4 regions of the Streptomyces lothianensis genome follow, and region 1 is predicted to be linked to each of the others. Evidence: riboswitches for the same ligand, from Rfam matches in the RefSeq annotation. Region 1 holds a riboswitch; each other region holds the start of a gene.

Region 1 (5,120 bases):
AAGGTGCGCAGCAGCGTGGACTTGCCCGCGCCGTTGGGCCCGAGGAGCACGGTCAGTTCGCCGGCCCGCGCTTCCAGGTCGAGCCCGGACAGCACGGGCCGGCTCGCTCGGCGCCTGCGCGGCGACCGGGTCCGGTGGCCGACGGCGAGCCCCTGGGTGGCGAGACCCCCGGCGTGGTCGCGGTCCTGCCTGCCGGCCGTGCCTGTTGCGGGTTCGGTCATGGTGTCGCTCACGAGGCCACTCCTTGTACGCCACGACGGCTGCGGATCAGGATCGCGATGACGACGGGGGCGCCGAACAGCGAGGTGATGGCGCTCAGCGGCAGCACGGAGTCCGTTCCGGGCGGCTGGCTCAGCAGGGCGCACGCCAGCGCGAGGAACGCCCCGGCGAGCATCGACGCCGGGACGAGCGCCCGGTGGTCCGAGGTCCCCAGCGCCACGCGCGTCAGATGCGGGACAGCCAGGCCGAGGAACGCGACGGGGCCGCAGAACGCGGTCGCCGCACCCGCCAGCAGCGAGGTGCCGACCAGTGTGAGGTTGCGGCTGCGCCGTACGTTCAGGCCCATGGTGCGGGCGTAGTCCTCGCCGAGCAGCAGGGCGTTGAGTCGTTTCGCCGTCAGCAGCGCCGCCAGCAAGCCCGCGCCGATCACGGGCAGCATGACCTGCAGGTCGGGCCAGGTCGTGGCGCTGAAACTGCCCAGGCCCCACATGACGAACTGCTGGGCGCGCTCGGGCCGGGCGTAGACGAGCATCACGCCGACCACCGCGGTGGCCGCCGAGCCGATCATGACGCCGATGACGAGGAGGGTGACGGCCGACTTCACCCACCTGGAGAGGAGCAGGACGAGGGCCAGCACGGCGGCGGCGCCGAGCGAAGCGGCGATGACGACGCCGACGCGGCCCAGGCCGGCCAGGTTTCCGGTGAAGCTGCCGGCGACGCCGCCGGTGCCCACCACGACGGCGGCGACGCCGATGCTGGCGCCAGAGCTCAGCCCGAGGGAGAACGGGTCGGCCAGCGCGTTACGGAACAGCGTCTGCATCTGCACGCCCGCCACCGCGAGGGCGGCCCCGACTGCGGTGGCGGTCAGCGCGCGCGGCAGCCTGACCTCTTCGACGATCACGGTCCAGCGCGGGTCGTCGACGGTGGCGCCGAACAGGATCCGCACCACGTCCGCCACCGGCACCGGATGGGAGCCGGTGGCGATGGTGAGCACGAACAGCACGAAGCTGCCCACCGCGAGAGCGAGGACGACGGCGAGGCGCCGCCGTCCCGGCCGCGCGGCGTGCGGGGCGTCCGGGACGGCGACCGACGTCGGGGTCATGTGCGTCGTCACGCCCTGGGCACCTGCCGGTAGAAGGTGAACGTGTGGTCCTTCGCCCGGTCCGGGTGCATCAGCGCGAAGAGGTCGGCGAGGACGAGGTCAGGGCGCAGCACACCGCGCTCGAAGTAGTCGTTGCCGCCGCCGGGGCCGAGCGCCTTGGTGTTCGTCCAGACCGCACCGTCGGATACGGCCTTCAACTGCCCGTACCGGCTGTCGGCCTTCACCACGTCGGTGGTGGACTTCCACTGCTGGTCGGCGATCCAGACCGGGGTCTGGCCGCCCTTGGCGTACACGGCCTCGAAGTTCAGCTGGAGGTTGCCGGTGCCCGGCTCACCGGCCCATGGGTAGGTGCCCCCCCGCGTCCTTGATCAGTTGGGCGGCGTAGCTGCTGCCGGCGGGCATGTACCAGGTGCCCTGGTACATCGTGCCGGGCAGGACCTCCACGGGCTTGGCCGCCTTGACCGCTTGCGCGCCCTTCTCGGCGACCTTCCGGTAGTCGCCCTCGATGGTGGCGAACACCTCGCCGGCGCGCTGCTCCGCCCCGGTGAGCGCGGCCATCGCCTTGACCCACTCGGCCCGGCCGAGCGGACTGGGCTCCAGCCACTCGGCGTTGGCGACGACGGTGATGCCCGCCTGGCGCAGCTTGGGGTACTGCGGGTCGTCGGTGCCCTGGGTCATCAGGACGTCAGGCTTGGCGCCGATGACGGTCTCGGCGTTGAGGGTGCGGTCCTTGGCGTACTCGGTGATCCTGCCTGCCTTCACCCGCTCGATCACCTCGGCGGAGGAGATGGCCCTGGCGCTCGCGACTCCGGTCAGCACGTCCAGGGTGCCGGTCTCGGTCAGCAGCGGAAGATGGGTGGTGGAGGCCGAGTACAGACTCCTGACGGGAACGGAGACCTGTTGCGCAGACGCCAGCTCACCGGTCAGCTTCGGCTTCGGCGCACCGCACTTGACCAGCACGTAGGACTCGGGCTTGCCCTTGGGGAAGGGCTCCTTGACGGTGAGGACCTGGTAGCTCTTCTCGTACCGGAGGGAGAAGTTCTTGGCGTGCTTCACCGTCGACTTGACCGGGAAGTAGTCCTTGGCCGGGTCGAAGTCCTTGATGCAGCCCTTCCCGGCGACCTCCGTCGTGGCGTCGGTGGGTGGGCCGGAGTTGCCGCCGCACGCGGTGAGTGTGAGGGCTGCGGTCAGAAAGGCTGCGGCGGCCGCCTGACGGCGGCCCGGCATGAGGGACCGTACGGACAAGATGACTCCTGGTGGCGTGCGTGGGCAGCGCGCACCGGCATGGCGGGGCGCGTGGTGCGGCGTACAGGGCGGGGAAGTCCGCCGAGCGAGGGGCCGTCAGAACCGGAAGGAACGGGCCCATGCGTCAAGCCGGGCAGGTCTGCTCCGCAGAGCCACGGGCAGCACGAGGCTGCCACCGCACATACGCAGGCACACGAGTGCCACCGCCTCTCCTGGGGAAATCCGCCCCGTACATCGAGGTGCGACGGCGTGAGTCTCCTGACTTGGGATCACAGCTTCTCCGGCCTTCCCACCCCGGATGGGGCGGTGGCCATGGGTGGAGTCGCTCCCCCTACACAGTGGCGGTACCGTGCCGGAATCTCACCGGCTTCCTCGTTCCGCCGTCGCTTGTCGGACGGAAGCATCGCAGAACCGGCCAGGGCCCGCCAGACCCGCCTCTGTGCGATCAACCACAGCCACAGGCGCAGCCGTCATGGCGAAGAGTGCTCCGCCTTGCTCGGTGCGGTCGGCTGAGGCTCGCCGGGAAGGAAGGCCACCTGGTGCGCGCCCGTGGGCGCAGCGCGAAGAGACAGTCGCGGTAGTAGGCGGCAAGGTTCGGGTCGTGCAGGGCCGCCAGGGCCGTCGCCGGCAGCTGCCGCAAGGTGCCTGGGGCCTCCAACTGGTGGCGAATGTCCAGGTGGTTGGTCGGTTCGTTGGTCGGTTCGTTGGTCGGTTCGTCAAGGACAGGCAGGGCGATCGGCAACCGGGCGACGGCGGTCCGAGGCCACGACGAACGACCGGACTTCGATGCACGGGAGACCAGGCCGTCGGGCCGCGCGCTGAGGCCCGGTGCGGGTGCCCGACTGCCTCGACAACGTGGCCGTCGTAGAGCCCTCCGGCGTCGGGCGAGAGGCTGGTGGCCCGCTGCTCCGGCCCGGCCCGGTCGTCGACGCCGCCGCGTCGGAGGACCCGTGGCTCCACAGGCCGGCGCGGCACGCGCCCGACGTCGCGGAGCCGGAGCCGGCCTTTCGGGCGCGGCGGCAGGTCTCGTCGTGCCGGCCCGTCCGTCTTCTACGGGACCGGCGCGGCGCATCCGGTGCGTGCCGCGGTGGTCGTTCCTCTCTCACCGCGCCGGACCGTCGGACTGCCGCTGGACGGAAGCGATGTGACGTGCTGTCAGGTAGTGGCCGCGTCGGCGTCGCTCCTGTTTGCCCTCGCGATGACGTTGAGTTAGGTTAGCCTTGCCTTTGTTAGGCACACCTAACTTCAGTGAGTGGGGGTCTGCGCGTGTTTGCCGGAAGCGGGGAGAACGTATGCCCGGTCGCGCTGGTCACCGGGGCGGCCCGGGGAATCGGTGCCGCCGTGGTCGACGGGCTGGTCCGCGAGGGCGCCGTCGTCGCCGCCGTCGACGTCGACGCGGACGGCCTGGCCGAACTCGCGCAGCGCTCGGACGGACGGGTCGTCCCCTTCACCGCCGACGTGTCGGACCCCGCCGCGGTCGCCGCTGTGGTCGCCGCGGCCGAGAAGGACATCGGTCCGATCGACACCGGTGTGTCGGTGGCCGGCATCCTGCGGCCCGGGCCGCTGTGCGAGACCACCGAGAAGGACTGGGCGGACACCCTCGCCGTCAACACCACGGGCGTCTTCCTCATCCTGCGTGAACTGGCCCGCCGGATGGTGCCCCGTGGCAGGGGGGCCCTGGTCACTGTCGCCTCCAACGCGGCGGGCATACCGCGCACCGGCATGGGCGCGTACGCCGCCTCCAAGGCCGCGAGCGTCATGCTCACCCGCTGCCTCGGCTTGGAGCTCGCCCGCCACGGCATCCGGTGCAACGTGGTCTCGCCCGGCTCGACCGACACCCCGATGCAGCGCCAGCTGTGGACCGGCGAGGACGACCTCGCGCGGGTGATCGCGGGCACTCCGCAGCAGTTCCGGACGGGTATACCACTCGGCCGCATTGCCGACCCGGCGGACATCGCCGACGCCGTGCTGTTCCTGGTCTCCGACCGGGCGCGGCACATCACCATGCAGAACCTGTTCGTCGACGGCGGCGCGACCCTGCGCGCCTGAGAGAGGAATGCCGACGTGTCCATACCCGCGCTGGTGCGCCCGAGCCCGGTGCACCGGGCGTCCGACCTGCTGGCCGCCTACCTGCCCGGCTCGTTCTACTTCTCCTCGCCCCGGGGGACCCTGCTCGCCGATGGGATCCACGCCAGGATCCGTGCCGACGGCGCGTCGCACGCCGGGGCCGCCGCCGAGGCGCTCCGAGCGGCCGCCGAGGCAGGGGTGCCCGACCCCGTCGTGGCCGGCGCCGTGGGGTTCCGCCGGTCAGCGGAGAGCGGCCTGGTGGTGCCCTCCCTGGTGCGGCGCGCCGACGCCCCCGCAGGTGTACGGGCACCCGGCGCGGAGTCCGGAACCTCGTGGACGGTCACGCCGCGCCCCGAGCCCGCGCGGTACGCCGACAGCGTCCGCCGCGCGCTGGAGCTGATCGGCCGCGGCGAGCTGAGCAAGGTCGTGCTGGCCCGCTCCCTCGAACTGACCGCGGACGCCCCGGTGTGGGTGCCCGCCCTGCTGG
Region 2 (5,120 bases), on a different contig from region 1:
ATGACGTATCCCGCCATGTGGTCCTCGAGGCCGAGGGCGAACATGATCTCGGTGATGCCGACGTCGTTGGTGACCACGCGCCGCGGGGCCTTCGCATACGTCTTCTTCTCACCGCAGTTCTCGACGGTGACGGGGTAGTGGCTGTCGGATGCTCCGGCGCCGTCCGCCTTCTTGTCCTCCGGTATGACCTGCGCACCGCAGCCGGTGAGCGCGAGGGCCAAGGTCAGTGCGAGGGCGGCGGGACGTGCGAGATTCGGCATGGCGGCGGTGACTCCTTGCGGACGGACGTGCGGATGTATCACTCGGACGTGAGGGCGCATCGCTGGGCCCCGGGGGACGGATCACTGGAGGGGAAGGCGGTCGAAGAGCAGCTGGACCACACCGGTGTCGGGGTGTTCGACGCGATGGGCCCGCACACCGAAGACGTCGGCGAGCAGCCCCGGCGTGAGGACGTCGTCCGGTGCGCCGGAGGCGACGATCCGCCCGGCTTCGATGACGTACAGGAGGTCGCAGTGGCGCGCGGCGAGGTTGAGGTCATGCAAGGCGGTGAGCACGGTCAGACCGCTGGCCCGGACCAGCGCCAGGGTCTCCAGCTGCTGGGCGATGTCGAGGTGGTTGGTGGGCTCGTCCAGCACGAGGACATGTGGCTCCTGGGCGAGCGCCCGGGCGATGAGGACCCGCTGCTTCTCGCCGCCGGACAGCGTGAGGAAACCACGGCCGGCCAGGTGCCCCGCCCCCACTCCCTCCAGTGCGGCCGCACACGTGCGGCGGTCTTCCCCGGTGGTCCGGGCCACCGGGCCCTGGTGCGGCAGCCTCCCCATGGCCACCACCTCGGCCACGGTGAAGTCGAACTCCGGGGCGGACTCCTGCGGCAGGGCGGCCAGCCGGCGCGCGGACGCGCGGACGTCCAGCGCCGACAGGTCGTCGCCGTCGAGGCGGACCGTACCGGCCGTGGGACGCAGTGCCCGGTACACGCAGCGCAACAGGGTGGATTTCCCGCTGCCGTTGGGGCCGACCAGCCCCACGAACGAGCCGCTCCCCGCTCGCAGGCTGACGTCCTCGACCAGCCGCGCTCCGGAGAGCTCGACGGTCAGTTCCTCGATGTCGACCCGCATCAGGCACCCCCGAAGTTGTAGGCGCGGCGGCGCATGAGCAGCACGAAGCACGGCACACCGATCGCGGCCGTCAGTACGCCCAGCGGCAGTTCCGCGGGGGCCAGCACCACGCGCGACAGGATGTCCACCCAGATCAGCAGCAGGGCGCCGGCCGGCGGGGCGACGACGAGCAGGCGGCGGTGATCGGCTCCGACCAGCATCCGGGCGGCGTGCGGAACCATCAGACCCACGAAGCCGATCGCCCCGCTGACGGCGACCACCGTCCCGGTGACGGCCGCGGCGGTGACGAAGAGCTCCTTGCGCAGCCGCCCGGGGTCCACCCCGAGGGCGGCTGCGGTCTCGTCGCCCATCGCCAGGGCGTTCAGACGCCGGGCCGACCAGCTCAGGTGGGCGAGCCCGGCGAGCACGGCCCCGGCGGCGATCGGTACGGAGGACCAGCTCGCCCCGCCCAGGCTGCCGAGCAGCCACATCATCGCCGATCTGGCGGCCTCGCCGTGCTCGGCGGCGAACACCATGAACGTGGTCACCGCCGAGAAGCCGTAGTACATCGCCGTGCCGGTCAGTACGAGCCGGAGCGGCGTCAGCCCGCGCGGGGTCATGGCGATCGCGTACACCAGGAACATGGCCACGAGAGCGGACAGGAACGCGGCCGCCGACAGCGCCCAGATCCCGAGGGCACCGAACGCGCCGAAGATGAGAACGGCGTTGGCGCCGACGGCCGCGCCGGAGGAGATGCCGAGGACGAACGGGTCGGCGAGCGCGTTGCGGACCATGGCCTGCACGGCCACGCCCACCGCCGCCAGACCGGCGCCGACCACCGCGGCCAGCACCGCACGCGGGAGGCGCAGTTCCCACACGATGGTGTAGGAGGGCACTTCGTCCGCGGCGATGGACCCACCGGTCAGCCCCGCCCCCAGGTAGCGCAGTACCTCGCTCCAGGCCAGCCCCGACGCCCCGATGCCCGCCGCGCAGACCAGGGACACCGGGAGCGCCAGGCACAGCACGGTCACGAGCAGGGGCAGCGAGACGCGGGGAGGGGGTGGGGGCCCGCTGCGGGCGGGCACGTGCGGTGCGGCGGGCAGGGGATCACGGAGCGTGGCCACAGGCGGATCGCTTTCGCCTCGGGCCGTGCACCTGCTTGTTCGAAGAAGCGGCCCCGGGCGCAAGGCGCCCCGCGCAGCACCTCTCGCAGTCCACGGCGATTGACAGGAGCTTCACCACCGCGGGTAATCGGGCTTACGGAGCCTCGGGAGGGCTCCGCCTACCGTTGCGGGTCAGCGCCGGACTTCGACCGGACTTCCCCCACGGGGTGCTCGCAGCTTAGCGGGTGCTTGCTCACCGCCGTCACGGCCGCTCCCTTGTGCATGGCCGGGCCAGAGGGCAGAGCTCTCCGGCCCGGCTGCTTCCCGGGCTTTCCCGGGCTTTCCCGGGCTTTCCTGGGCGTGGCCGGGTCCGGCCCCGGCAGCCGCTGCTGCTGCCGAGGCTCGCACCGATCTCAGCCCGGGAGATGGTCGCGCAGTGGCGCGGGGCGCAGCCCGGCGGCGTCGACGGCGTCCAGCACCCGCTCCAGGTCCGCCGCGGCGGTGTCGGGGCCGAGGTGGACGAGCAGGATGTCCCCGGCGTTCAGCTCCGGGATCTCGGGCTCGCCGGGTATCCAGGGCCAGTCGGTGAGGTCGTGGGTCCAGGTGACGACTGCTGCGGCGCCGCACTCCGCCGCGGCGATCCTGGTGTCCTCGTTGTAGGCGCCGGCGGGGGGCCGGAACAGCCGCGGACTGTCGCCGAACGCGGCGAGCTGCGCGTCCCTGGCCCCGCAGATCTGCTCCTTCTGCGCCGCGAAATCCAGCTCGGTGAGATCGAGGTGGTCGACCGCGTGGTTCTCCATCCGGGAGGGTCCGTGGTTGAGTAGCTGCTGGAAGTAGTCCCGGTCCCAGGAGTAGTTCACCGGGTTGATGAACAGCGACGCCGGGACGTGCCGGTCCAGGAGCATCCGCTGGACCGACGGATCGTGGCCCCAGCCGTCGTCGATGGTGATGAAGGCGACGGGCTCGTCCGTGTCGACTTGGCTGATCACAGGCGCCGGCTCCGCCCAGGAGTCCGAAGGCTCCGCGTGCGCAGGGACGGAAGCGGCCAGCGGGATCGACAGTGCGGCGAAGGCGGCGAGCGCCGCCGTGCGGATTCTCGACATGCACACAAGATGGTCCAGACCAATTCGCGGTGTCAATGACCTTGCCCCGCAAAGAAGTTGCTCGCTGCGCGGGGCCCGGACGTGATCATCCGATCAGGACGCTGCGTGCGATGCTCGGTACCCCCGCGCTGTCCATGGCGAACAGCAGGTAGCTGCCGGGCAGGGCCACCCCCGGATCGGACGGAATGCTCAACTCGTAGGTGTTCGCGGCTGTTTGGCTGCTGTGGAGCGGTACGCGGCGCTGGTCGTTGTTCGTCGAGTGTGTGGCGACGTTGTTGCGGACCAGGACGAACGAGGCCACCGGCTTGTGGGTGGTCACCGTGACCTTCGCTCCGTTCGTCATTTCGGCGGGCACCGTTCCGGTGATGGCGGGGCGTGGCTTGTGAGTGCCGTCCGCGTTGAGCAGGTATGGCGGTGTGAAGATCGAGCCGTCCGGGTGGTTGGTGGCGCAATCGCCGCACAGACCCCCGCCACCGGTGAATATACGGCCGTCGGGCAGCAGATTGGCGACGCTGTGGTAGTTCCGCGGCACGGCCATGGTCGCCATCCTCGTGAACCTGCCGGTGGCCGGATCCCAGATCTCCGGTGTCATCGCGGACGTGGCGTCGCTGAATGGTACGGGGAACGCCTGGCCGCCGAACACGGCGATCTTGCCGTCCGGCATCACCACGCTGTTGGCGAAGGCCCGCGCGTAGTCCATGTCACCGGTCCGCGTGACGGCCGGCGCGCCGGCGCCGTTTGCATCGACGGTGTAGGCGCGGCGCGTGGCCGGCGCGTTCTCGTACGCGGTGGCACCGCCCAGCGTCAGCAGCTTGCCGATGTCGTACGCGACGGCGTTGCCGTTCATCGCGTCCGCGCTGTCGCCCCGGCTGCCCGCGGAGCTGATGCCGCCCGAGCCGCCGGTGGTGATCCAGTTCATCTGCTTGCTGGGCCCCAGGTGCAGGACCCGCCCGCCGGAAGCGGCGTACAGCCACTGGTGGTTGTCGGCCCGGTAGGCGTCGGCGGGGTCGTCGGTCATGGTGGTGGTGACGGGCACGCCCGGCAGGGTGCGCCATGTGCCGTCGGCCGGGGACCAGACCTCGCCGCCCTTCCCGCCGTTCCCTCCGTTCCAGGAACCGCCGAGGACGAACGCCTCACCGGTCGACAGGAGTGTCATGGCCTGATAGCCGCGGGGGATGTTCATGTCGGTGGTGGATGTCCACGTGTCGGTCGCCGGGTCGTAGATACTCGCGCGTTCCGCGTTGCTTCCGCCGGTGACCAGGATCCGGCCGTCCTCCAGGACGGCGGTGCCGGGACAGAACATGTCGTGCTTGGTGTTCTCGATCCTGCGCTGGGTGACCTGGCCGGTTTCCAGGTCCAGCAGGGCGGTCTGGGTGTAGCCGTTGCTGCCGCCGAAGCGGTCGGTGCCGTAGGCCGACCAGGCGAGGAGCTTGTTGCCGGGCAGCACCGTGGAAGCCACCGGCACCAGCGGGAATCCGGTGACCTTGCCCCAACTTCCGTGCGTGGCCGGGTCGGCCGGACCCGCGATCCGTATCTCGGCGGCGGAGGACCACGGACCCCGGCCGCCCGCCTCGCCGGTCGCCGTCAGGCGGACGTAGCGGGCGGTGACGGTGTGAGTGAATGTGGCGCCCTTGACCGTGTCGTCGTCACGCCAGGTGCCCGAGGCCACGGGAGGCCCGAAGCTGACACCGTCGGTGCTGGTCGTGACGGTGTACCCGCCGATCCTGCCGTTCACGCCCGGGCGGCGCGGCTGGTAGCTCAGCGCGGACACCGCCCTGGCCGTCTGCATGTCTATGGTGAGGTGGTGCGGCAGCGGTGCG
Region 3 (5,120 bases), on a different contig from region 1:
GTCGAGAACGCGCGGCTGATCCGGCCGAGCGCCTCCACGCACGTCACGGACATCGACCAGCGTTCGATCGCCCTCGACGTGGAGAAGGGCGACGGCACCGTCACGGTGACGGTGCCCGAGAACGACAACCTGGTGACGCCCGGCTGGTACATGCTGTTCGTCACCGATGACCAGGGGGTGCCGAGCGAGGCCCGCTGGGTGGAGATTCCCGAGTAACCGGCCGTACCCGACCGGGCTGTACGTGATGGAGGGCGCCCCCTGGCTCAGGGGGCGCCCTCCATCACGTGTCCTACTACGCGTGCCCTACTTCGCGTGCCCTACTTCGCGTTTCTGGCCAGCTCCAGTGCGTACTCGGGCCACCACTCACCGGCCTTCGGGCCGCCCCTGCACTCGCCGTCCGACTCGCCGGGTCGCTTGATCCACAGGTAGGCGTCCACGCGCTCGTCGGCCGTCTGCACCGAGGGGATCTCGCCGAGCGCGCGGCCCGGCGGGTTGCACCACAGGTCCGGCTCGTCGGCCTGGTACGTGCCGTTGCCGTTGCGGCTCGTGTCGATGACGAAGGGCTTGTTGCCGACCTTCTCCGAGAGCTCCTTGCCGTAGGCGATGGACTCCTCGGTCGGGTAGAAGTTCGACACGTTCACCGCGAAGCCGTCGGCCTTGTCGATGCCGGCCCGCTTCAGCGGGTCCCAGAAGGAGTCCGGGCTGCCCGCGCCCGGGTTGCCGCCGTCGAGGTAGACCTTGGTGTTCTTCAGCGTGTGCAGCGTGTCGATGGCGCCGCTGAGCAGGGCGTAGCGCTCCTCGTGGAACTCCTGCGGGGTGCAGCCGTCCACCAGGTGGAGCACGGCGTCCGGCTCCAGGATGACCGTGGCCTGGCGGTCCCCGATGCCTTCGGCGACCTCGTCGATGAAGGCGCGGTAGGCATCGCCGTCGGACGCGCCGCCCTTGGAGAACTGGCCGCAGTCGCGGTGCGGGATGTTGTAGAGCACCAGGACCGCCTCGCGGTCCGCGGCCTCGGCGGCCTCGGTGAAGTCGCGTGCCTGCTCCTCGGCCTGCTCCGGGACGATCCACTCGCCGGTCGGCTGCTCGGCGATCTTCTTTATCAGTGCGGCGTCCGCGTCCTTGCCGTCGCTCTCGTACGTACGGAGCTGCTCGGCCGCGTTGGAGCCGGGGTTGACCCAGTACGGGTCCTTGGCCTTGGGCTGCTGGGTGGCGCCGGCCTCGGGCCTGCCGGGTTCCTCGCTGTCCGAGCAGCCGGTCAGGAGCAGCATCGCCCCCACGAGTGCCGCACCCGTCTTCACCGCCCCCCGGACGGCCGCGGAACTGCTGTACATCCACTCCCCCTTGGGTGCACGGTCGGAAACGCAATCCTGACACAGGTGCGAGAAGCCGACGAAGGCGCCCGGAGCCCGCTCACCGGACCGGGTGCCCTGCATTCCGGTCAGTCTGGCCACAAACCGACTCTGGGCGAGGTGGGCCATCCGCTCTACAGTGAGTGACACCGGCCCCAGCCCCGCACCGACTGGCCCAGGACCCGTCCCCGGACAGGCCCTGTCGACCTCCCGTGCCGGCGCCGGGTTTCTCCCGCAGCCCGAGCGCGCACGGTCGAGGACCGGCCCGGCCGGAGGCTCCGGGGGGAGCGGGCCACCGGCCGGGCCAGGTGCCACAGGGGCAGGTCCACAGGGGCAGGTCCACAGGGGCAGGTCCACGAGGGCCGGGTGCCACGGGAGCTGGGTGCCACGGGAGCTGGGTGGTACGGGGGCCGGGTGCCACGGGAGCTGGGTGCCACGGGGGCCGGGTCGGACGCCACCGGCAAGGGTGAGTGCAGAGGCACTGTTGACAGCACCGCCCCCGAGTTGGGACTCTCCGGACGACAAGTCCATACATCGAGGCGACGGTTGCCAGGAACCCGGTGCGAACCCGGGACGGTCCCGCCACTGTGACCACGTACGAGCTCAGCGCCGAGCACCTGTACGCGGGAGTCAGGAACTGACCCGTCGTCCTCCTGCCAAGGGGCGTGGAAACCCCGGAAGGAGACCCACCCGGATGTCCCTGCACTCGGCACAGCACCCGAGCACGACAACCGCCCAGGACGCGACCACCAGCACCCGTGACTGGATGATCGCCTCCGCCGCCGCGATCGTGGCGATCATCGCCCTGTACGCGGTGTTCTTCGACAACGGCACGCTGATCGCCGCCACCGGCGACTACCTGCACGAGTTCGCCCACGACGGACGGCACCTCTTCGGCGCCCCCTGCCACTGATCGGGGCGCGCACCACCATGTCGACTCCTGTACTCCCCCTGCTCGGACGCGGTCTGACGGCAGGAGGAGCAGCCGGTCTTGCCGCCGGCCTCTTCTCCCTGCTGCTCGCCGAGCCCCTGATGGACCGCGCGATACGGCTTGAGGAAGCCCGCACCGACGAGCACGCCGAGGCGGGGGCCCACAGTCACGCCGAGGCGGGCGCCGCCGCCGTGCAGCACCACGAGGAACTGTTCACCCGCGGCACCCAGCACTTCGGCCTCGTGGTCACCTCGCTGGTCCTCGGCCTGGCGCTCGGCGTCCTCTGTGCCATCGCCTACGCCCTCATCCACCGCCGCAGCCCGGACGCCGCACCCTGGCCGCGCGCCCTGCTGCTCGCGGGCGGCGCCTTCCTCGCGGTCTCGCTGCTCCCGGCACTGCGCTACCCGGCCAACCCGCCCGGCGTCGGCGACTCGGGCACGGTCACCGACCGCCAGGGCCTGTGGCTGGCCGCCGTCACCATCGGTGTGCTCGGCATGCTGCTCGTCTGGCAGGTGTACGTACGCCTGGCGCACCGCAGTCTGCCGGTACGGCAGGTCGCGGCGGCGGGCACGGCGATCGCGATCCTCGCGGTCCTGTTCGCGCTGCCCGGCAATCCGGACGAGGTCCCGGTGTCGGCCACACTCCTGTGGGACTTCCGGGTCCTCTCGCTCGCCTCGCACGCCCTGCTCTGGGCGGTCTTCGGGGTGGTCTTCGGCGCACTCGGCCTGCGTGCGCTCGGCCGCCACGCCCCCGCAACGGCGCCTTCGGGAGCGGTCGCGGCGAGCTGATCGCCGTACAGCCGCATGTCCGTACGCCCGGTACGCCGGTACGTCGGTACGTCGGTACGTGTGGAAGGGGCCCTGTTCCTCGCGGACAGGGCCCCTTTCGCGTGCCGGTTTCCACGCGTCGTCGGGCGGAACCGGGGCCGCCCTCAGGGACCCTTGCCGGTCAGAAAGGCCGAGACGACCACGTTCGCCGAGTACGTCTTGTCCCTGCGGTCGAACGTCCCGCCGCAGGTGATGAGCCGCAGCTCCGCGCGCTCGTCGTCCCGTGCCCCGTACGCCTTGTCCGCGTCGAAGCCGGAGCGGTCGTACACGGCGACCTCCTCGACCGTGAACTCGGCGAGCATGCCGTCCGAGCGCGCCACCGTGATCTTCTCGCCCGGCGCGAGCGTGCTGAGGTTGTAGAAGACGGCGGGCCGGCTCGCGGTGTCGACATGCCCGACAAACAACGCCGTGCCCTTCGCGCCGGGCTGCACCCCGTCCCCGTACCAGCCGACGACACCGGCCTGCTCGTACGGCGGCGGTGCGATCGCGCCCTCACCGTCGAGCCCGCGCCGGATCACCGGGGCCTGCACCCCTATGGCGGGGATGTCCACCCGCTGGGGACGCGCGGCGGCGTCCAGCGGCTTGATCGCGGGCGGCAGCCGGACGCCCGCGAGCGGGCGGCCCGCGGAATCCCGTCCCCCGGGCGGGCCGTCGGCGACGTCGGTGAGTTCGCGGCCCCACAGCCACAGCCCCACGAGCAGCACGGCCCAGGCGATCCCGGTGAACAGCCGTCCGCGCCCGCGCCCTGCAATACCCTCGCCCCCGGCGGAACTCTCGCGCCCCATGGCGCTATGCGCCGCCCCGTCGCCTGCGCACCAGGCGCCCCGCGACCGCGAGTCCCGCGGCAGCCGTCAGGAGCAGGCCGATCAGCGCATGCCGCCAGCCCGGCCCGCTGCCCGCCGCGGCCCCCTCGACGGCGAGCTGTGCCGTACCGCCGCCACCCGCGCGGACCGGGGCGGTGGGGCTCGGCGGTGCCTGGGCGACGACGGTGACGCTGCCCTTGACCTTGCCGTCCTGGCCGTCACATGTGACGGCCAGGTCGTACGAACCCGGCTGCGCATCCGATTTGATCATTGCCTCGCCGCTGAGCGCATACCCCTCGCCGTCGCGCCCGGTGAGCGATCCGTCGGCGACGAACACCGGCGACTTGGCGGCCCCGGTGGTGCCGTCGCACCCTGTGACACTCAGCTCGACCTGCGCACCCGGGGTGGCATCGGCCGGACTGACCTTGACGGTGCCGTCGGCGGCGAGGGCGGCGGGTGTGGCGAGGCAGAGGGCGGCGAGCGTGGTGCAGAACGTGAGCCGGAGCCGGGCTGAGGGCATGGTGGACCTCCTGCACCGAGCGTGGCGCCCGGGATTTCCGCCTGCATGCGGGTGTGGGCCGTTCGGGTGACCCGGCCGCTGCTCCGCCGTACGACCGCCATGTGGTCACCCCGGCCGCGATCCCGGCCCCGCGAATAGGATGTGTGCGCGAAAGGCCCCTCACAGCGTCAAGCGGCCAGGCCTTGTCCGCGCCGCGAATTCCTCGGTTGGAGCACGAACCCATGGCAGAGCGCAGGACCATCGAATCGTGGCTCACCGACATGGACGGTGTGCTGATGCACGAGGGCATTCCGGTTCCCGGAGCCGATGCGTTCATCAGGAAACTGCGCGATTCGGGCAAGCCCTTCCTCGTCCTCACCAACAACTCGATCTACACCGCGCGTGATCTGCACGCGCGGCTGAACCGGATCGGGCTCGAGGTGCCGGTCGAGAACATCTGGACCTCCGCGCTCGCCACCGCGAAGTTCCTGGACAGCCAGGCACCCTGCGGCACGGCGTACGTCATCGGCGAGGCGGGTCTGACGACGGCCCTGCACGACACCGGGTACGTCCTCACCGACGCCGAGCCCGACTTCGTCATCCTCGGCGAGACCAGGACCTACTCCTTCGAGGCCCTGACCAAGGCGATCCGGCTGATCAACGACGGCGCCCGTTTCATCTGCACCAACCCGGACAACACCGGCCCCTCGG
Region 4 (5,120 bases), on a different contig from region 1:
CCGGGAGATCGTGCGCGGTGAGGCGGCGGACCACGGCCGTACGGACGTGATCTCCACCGGCCTGCGGTACCCGAAGGCCGAACAGGAGGACGGCGACGGCGACAAGCCGGCCGCCGAGACCGTCTGCCTCCAGGTCACCCACTCCTTCTCGGCGGCCTCGGGCGTGAAGACCACGCCCGGCCTGCCCCTCGAACTGACCGTCGATGTCGTCGACGGCACCGACCGCCCCGCCGACGTGGCCTCCTTCGGCCTCGGGCGCGGCTGGTGGCTGCTCGGCGTACTCGTCCTGGCCGGTTTCCTCACCGGTGTCATCTGGGGCTGGCTCTCGCGCTGGCGGGTCGCGGTCTGGAGGACCAACTGATGCGTATCACTCGCGCGCTGAGCGCCGCCCTGCTGCTGACCCTCGGGCTCGCCGCCGCCCCCGCGGCGGCCGATTCGCCCTCCCCCTCCGCCGGTTCGTCGTCGGAGTCCGATGCGCCGACCTCGGCGGGCACCTCGTTCCGTACGGCCACCGAGATCGAGCAGGGGCAGACCGCCACCGCCAACGCCTCGGCCGGTGACTACCTGTACTGGTCGTTCGCCGCGGACACCGGGCAGCGCCCCACCGTGAAGGCCACGGTGAAACTGCCCGCGACGCACGCCGCCGAGACCTGGCGGATCGACGTGTACGACGGCCTGCGCCGCCGCCAGGCCTGCCAGTACGGCGCCCAGACCCGCACCGCAGCGGCGGGTGCACCTGCCGCGGAGCTGACCTGCGTCCTGCGCACGGTCCGCGGCTGGGCTCAGCCGTGGGCCAACGACCCGCTGCCGGGCACGTACTACGTCCGGCTCACGGCCGTCGGCCTGCCGACGGGCGACCGGGGCCTGCCCGTCGACGCCGAGATCCGGGTCGACTCCAAGGACATCGGCGGCTCGGCGGCGGTGGACGGCTCACTGGCCGAACCCCTGGTGCCGGGCATCGCCGCGGGCGGCGAGGGCGAGGACGGGGACGGCGAGGAGTCCCCCGCGGTGCTCTTCGGCCTCGAACCAGACGACGGCTGGTCATCAGGCTGGTGGTCCGACCGCTGGGTGTGGACCGCGGCGGGCGGCCTGCTCGCCGCACTGGCGGGCGTCGCCGGTTACGCGCTGACGCGCGGCCCGGGGCGCCCGGGACGGGTGCCGCCGCAGGCCTGAACAGGCGCGGCAGCCCCGCCCGAACCCACACGTGGCCCCGCCCACGCCGGAGGGACACCGTCGCCCGGCCGCGACGGCGTCCCTCCGGCGTGGCCAAGCTGGGCGATGGAGACGTCGACGCGCGGCTCCCGGGTGCGGTGGCGGACCGCCACCGCTGCGGCGAGGTCGGTGAAGCCCGCCGCGTAGGAGCGGGCGACGGGATGCCAGCCGTCGTCCGATCCGCCGACCCGCAGCACGAAGGACCCGCCGAGGGCGGCCACATCCTGCAGGGCGGCGGCAACGGACGCGGCCGAGGCACGGGCTTGGTACACGCTTCCAGTCCTCTCTCCGGTCTCCCGTCTCCGGCCTCCCGTCTCCGGTCTCCGGTCTCCGGTCTCCGGTCTCCGGTCCCCGGCTCACGGTCCGTACGGTCAGGGGGCCGGGCGCCGTTGCCGCGGCGGGGTGAAGGCGTACAGGTCGAGAATCTCCGGCCGGGGCGCGACACCCGGTCCACCGGCGCGTGCCCAGGCAACAATGTCCTCGGTCGCTTCGGGGTCGTTGACCAGCCCCAGCCAGACGGGGCGTGCTCCGGCCGCCCGGCCCTCGGCGGAGGGCTGTACGACGATGACGTTGGCCTGGTCGCAGACGTCAAGGCAGTCGGAGACGCGCACCGGCACCGCGGCGCGCAGCCGCGCGGTCTGGGCGGCGTGGTCGACTCCGGTCACCTTGGGGCTGCCGCAGCAGCAGTCGCGGCATATGACGACGCGGCAGGGTACCGGGCCGCTGGGGCACGGCACCGGGCCGTCGGCGGCCCCTCCGGTCCTCGTGTCGTCGGTTGTCCGTCCGGCAGGCGTTGCGGGCATGCGGCGCCGTCCCTCTCTCCGGGGAGATCCGCCCCGGTGTCCGTGGAGGAGGCGACCGCGTGAGTCTCCTGGCTTACGGGTCGATGCCCGTCCCGGCCTTCCCACCCGCTGCCGGGCAGTGGCCTGTCGGGACGCGCTCGCCGATCACAGTGGCGGGACCGCGCCGGAATCCCACCGGCTTCCTCGTTCCGCCGTCGCCCTGTCAGGGGCCATCATCCCATCCCCGAACGGCCCGGCCCGGTACGCCCTTTCGCCGCGCATCCGCGCAGGGGCGCCCCGCAGGTGACATTCCTGCCGGATGAGCCGCGCACGCCCGGTTGGCGGGCCCGGACGGCAGCAGTCGGGCCGGTTCGCTCCGTCGATTCCCCGCCCGGGCGCGGGGCTCAGCCCGCGGCCGGCAGCCCGAACTCGCCGCCCGAGATGGCGGCGAGCTCGCTCGTGAGGTCCTGGAGGGGGCGCTGCAGCTCGTCGAGGGCGGATCGCAAGGCGGGCGCCTGGTCCCAGGCACGTTCATGGTCGACGGGGCCGGTCGACGGTGCGCGTCGCGCTTCCCAGGCGAGAAGGCGCGGGTGCCACTCGCTGAGGAACGGCCTCAGGATCTCGTTCAGCAGCCGGTCGGCGAGCGCCGGCACCGAGCCTGGCGCGGGGAGACGGAGGCCGATGCTGTAGCGCTGCAGGGTGCCGCGGGTGAAGGGGAAGAGGCTGTGCAAGGAGCTCAGCGCCTCGCGCAGACTGCCGCTCCCGACGGGCAGTTGCTGTACGCCGACCCGGCTGACCAGCTCGATCTGCAGGTCGAAGGCGGCCATCCGCTCCGCTTCGCTCACGGTCATGGGCGCGACCTCCCTGCGGGCTCCCGGGACCGGGACAACTCCCGGCACGACCAGGGTAGTGCCGGCGTCACCCAGGCTGGAGAGGACCGCACGCCGTAGCCTCTCCGCGCGGGCCGGGTCCGTCTCGTGATGGCGCCACGCGTGATCGGTGACGCAGTGCAGCCGGTAGCCGTCCGGGGTGGGCCGAAGCAGGCCGCGGGCGCTCAGCTCGGCCAGGCCGGCCGCGGCGCGACGCCGTGCCACGGCCGGCTGCAGCCGGTCGGCGACGATGAACACGGCAGCCACGTCGGCCTCGGTGACCGGCAGCGGGTAGCGCGCACTCGCGCAGCGCAGAACATCGCGGATCTCCGCCGGGGCGGGCGGTGCTTCGCGGACATGGTCGGCGGTGATCGCGCCGCCGGCCAGCTCGTCGAGGAGCGAGCGGCCCGGTTCGTACAGCCTCGCCAGGAGCAGGGAGGGATCCTGCCCGGTGCGAACGGCGCGTCCGAGCAGGTCGAGCGCCCCGGGGTGCCCGTCGACACTCCGGGCCAGTTCGGCATCCCCGACGAGCACGGCCGCGGCTTCGGCCTCCAGAGGTTCGAGGTCGAGGTGCTCGCCGAGTCCTTCGTACGAGCGGCTGCGGGTGATGAGCAGGGTGCGCACGGCCGGATGCGGGGCGATGAGGCCGGCGACGGTGCGGGGCAGGAGTGCGCACGGCACGTCGTCCACGACGTAGAGGCAGGGGCCGAGGCCGCCGTCCGGCGGACGCGGCGCGTCGGCCCCGGCCCAGTACACACCGCCCGGGAACGCGGCACCGAAGCGCTGCGCGTACTCCTGGGCGAGCCGGGTCTTGCCGATGCCCGGCATGCCGCGCAGCTGAACGGCGAGGGCGGTCGCACGGCCGGTGACCAGGGGTGCGTCCTGGGCATGCAGAGCACTGTGCAGCCGCCAGAGTTCGGGCAGCCGCCCGGCGAACTCCCCCGCAGGCAGCGGCATGGCGCCATGGACCCGGGGTGGCGCATCTTCCAGGGGCATCGGATCGGGCACGTGCCGCAGATGCGCGATGACCTCGGAGGCGAGCTCTTCCGGGCGGCCATGGCGGGTGTCGCGGAGTTCGACCGGGTGGATGTGGCCGGTGGCCGCCTCGGGGTTCACCACCAGGACGCGCCGGCGCGGGTCGCCCTCGCCGAGGCCGGCGAGGAAGGCGGCAGTCAACTCCCACTGGCAGGCGGGACGTTGCGGATAGCTGGTGGAGTAGTACGCGAGCAGGACACGTGAGGCGGCGAGTGCACGCCGGATCGTGTCACTGATGCCGGCGAAACCCGCGACAGCGGACTCGTCGGTGAACACCTTGAGGCCCGCGTCGGTGAGCGCCTCGTGCAGCGATCGCACCCGCTCGGCGTCTCTGCGGCTGTAACTGAGGAAGACGTCCCACACGGTGCCCTACCCTACTGTGGGGATCCGGGGAGGCGATCATGGCGCAGTCCGGCGAGGCGCCGCGGCGCGGGCGCGGCGCGCCGTCGCAGGTGACGGCGAAGCTGACGATTCCGTTCGTCGGCGAGGTGACAGGCCTGTGGGAACCGGCGGACGCCGAGCGAACCGCCGCCTGGCAGCTGTACTTCCAACTGGCCACCCGGGTGACCGTGGTCCCGCTGGAGAGAGACGAGGGACTGCTGCGCGAGGCCCTGACCTCGCTCCACTCCCTCTACGACATCACCCGGGGCATCCTGCACGAGCACGGTCCTGCGGTGGCGCCGCCGGTCGGGCCCGGCCGACTCACCTTCGGTGTCCTGGCGATGGTCACCCTGAACAAGGTGCTGCGCCCGCTGCTGACGGTGTGGCACCCCAAACTGACGGCGTACGAGGCGGTGCGCCCGGCAGATCAGGATCCCGTCTCCTACGAGCGGGCGTGGCCGGAAGCCGACGAGCTGCGCCGCCAGTTGAGCGCGACGCGCGAGGCGCTGCACTCGCTGGCGCGCACCCTGCAACAAGTCGCCGGGGTAGGTGACCTGATCGACCTTCCGGTGCCTCGTCCGCCGCAACTTCCGCCGCCGCTCCCGCCGCAACCTCCGCCGCACCTACCGCCGCACCTTCCGCCCCAGCTGCGGCCGGACTCTGACAATGAGCGCTCTGACGGCACCCCCCCCCCGCTGAATAGGGGCAGTCTGCTCGTCCTGGCGGCTTGAGCAGCCACCGTCCCTCACAGGCCAGGGGCTCCCCACAGCGGGAACCAGCGGCCCAGGTCCTGTTCGATCCGCAGTTCTCCGTCGACCGCGGCCTTGACCTGGAGTTCCAG

Evidence for each region. A riboswitch is a leader RNA that binds a small molecule or an ion and turns the genes downstream of it on or off. The one in region 1 is predicted to bind cobalamin.
Region 2: another riboswitch for cobalamin. It lies ahead of ACLF6P_RS24025 (FecCD family ABC transporter permease); the one in region 1 lies ahead of ACLF6P_RS08230 (ABC transporter substrate-binding protein).
Region 3: another riboswitch for cobalamin. It lies ahead of ACLF6P_RS20270 (CbtB domain-containing protein); the one in region 1 lies ahead of ACLF6P_RS08230 (ABC transporter substrate-binding protein).
Region 4: another riboswitch for cobalamin. It lies ahead of ACLF6P_RS07970 ((2Fe-2S) ferredoxin domain-containing protein); the one in region 1 lies ahead of ACLF6P_RS08230 (ABC transporter substrate-binding protein).

What each region holds. Positions count from the first base shown of each region.
Region 1 is NZ_JBLMKT010000028.1:42,602-47,721, reverse strand. Features, by position in the region: gene ACLF6P_RS08245 (ABC transporter ATP-binding protein) at 1-233, opposite strand, end outside; gene ACLF6P_RS08240 (FecCD family ABC transporter permease) at 230-1,333, opposite strand; gene ACLF6P_RS08235 (hypothetical protein) at 1,330-1,614, opposite strand; gene ACLF6P_RS08230 (ABC transporter substrate-binding protein) at 1,652-2,566, opposite strand; cobalamin riboswitch at 2,799-2,986, opposite strand; gene ACLF6P_RS08225 (2,3-dihydro-2,3-dihydroxybenzoate dehydrogenase) at 3,833-4,615, shown strand; gene ACLF6P_RS08220 (isochorismate synthase) at 4,631-5,120, shown strand, end outside.
Region 2 is NZ_JBLMKT010000069.1:14,460-19,579, reverse strand. Features, by position in the region: gene ACLF6P_RS24035 (ABC transporter substrate-binding protein) at 1-260, opposite strand, end outside; gene ACLF6P_RS24030 (ABC transporter ATP-binding protein) at 342-1,115, opposite strand; gene ACLF6P_RS24025 (FecCD family ABC transporter permease) at 1,115-2,218, opposite strand; cobalamin riboswitch at 2,320-2,440, opposite strand; gene ACLF6P_RS24020 (polysaccharide deacetylase family protein) at 2,611-3,300, opposite strand; gene ACLF6P_RS24015 (discoidin domain-containing protein) at 3,386-5,120, opposite strand, start outside.
Region 3 is NZ_JBLMKT010000058.1:4,401-9,520, forward strand. Features, by position in the region: gene glxA (radical copper oxidase GlxA) at 1-216, shown strand, start outside; gene ACLF6P_RS20265 (glycoside hydrolase family 6 protein) at 318-1,331, opposite strand; cobalamin riboswitch at 1,856-2,009, shown strand; gene ACLF6P_RS20270 (CbtB domain-containing protein) at 2,044-2,262, shown strand; gene ACLF6P_RS20275 (CbtA family protein) at 2,280-3,068, shown strand; gene ACLF6P_RS20280 (class F sortase) at 3,212-3,892, opposite strand; gene ACLF6P_RS20285 (hypothetical protein) at 3,897-4,430, opposite strand; gene ACLF6P_RS20290 (HAD-IIA family hydrolase) at 4,652-5,120, shown strand, end outside.
Region 4 is NZ_JBLMKT010000027.1:235,908-241,027, forward strand. Features, by position in the region: gene ACLF6P_RS07955 (VWA domain-containing protein) at 1-361, shown strand, start outside; gene ACLF6P_RS07960 (hypothetical protein) at 361-1,173, shown strand; gene ACLF6P_RS07965 (hypothetical protein) at 1,119-1,484, opposite strand; gene ACLF6P_RS07970 ((2Fe-2S) ferredoxin domain-containing protein) at 1,584-2,015, opposite strand; cobalamin riboswitch at 2,057-2,245, opposite strand; gene ACLF6P_RS07975 (TIR domain-containing protein) at 2,399-4,261, opposite strand; gene ACLF6P_RS07980 (hypothetical protein) at 4,300-5,010, shown strand; gene pspAB (PspA-associated protein PspAB) at 5,025-5,120, opposite strand, start outside.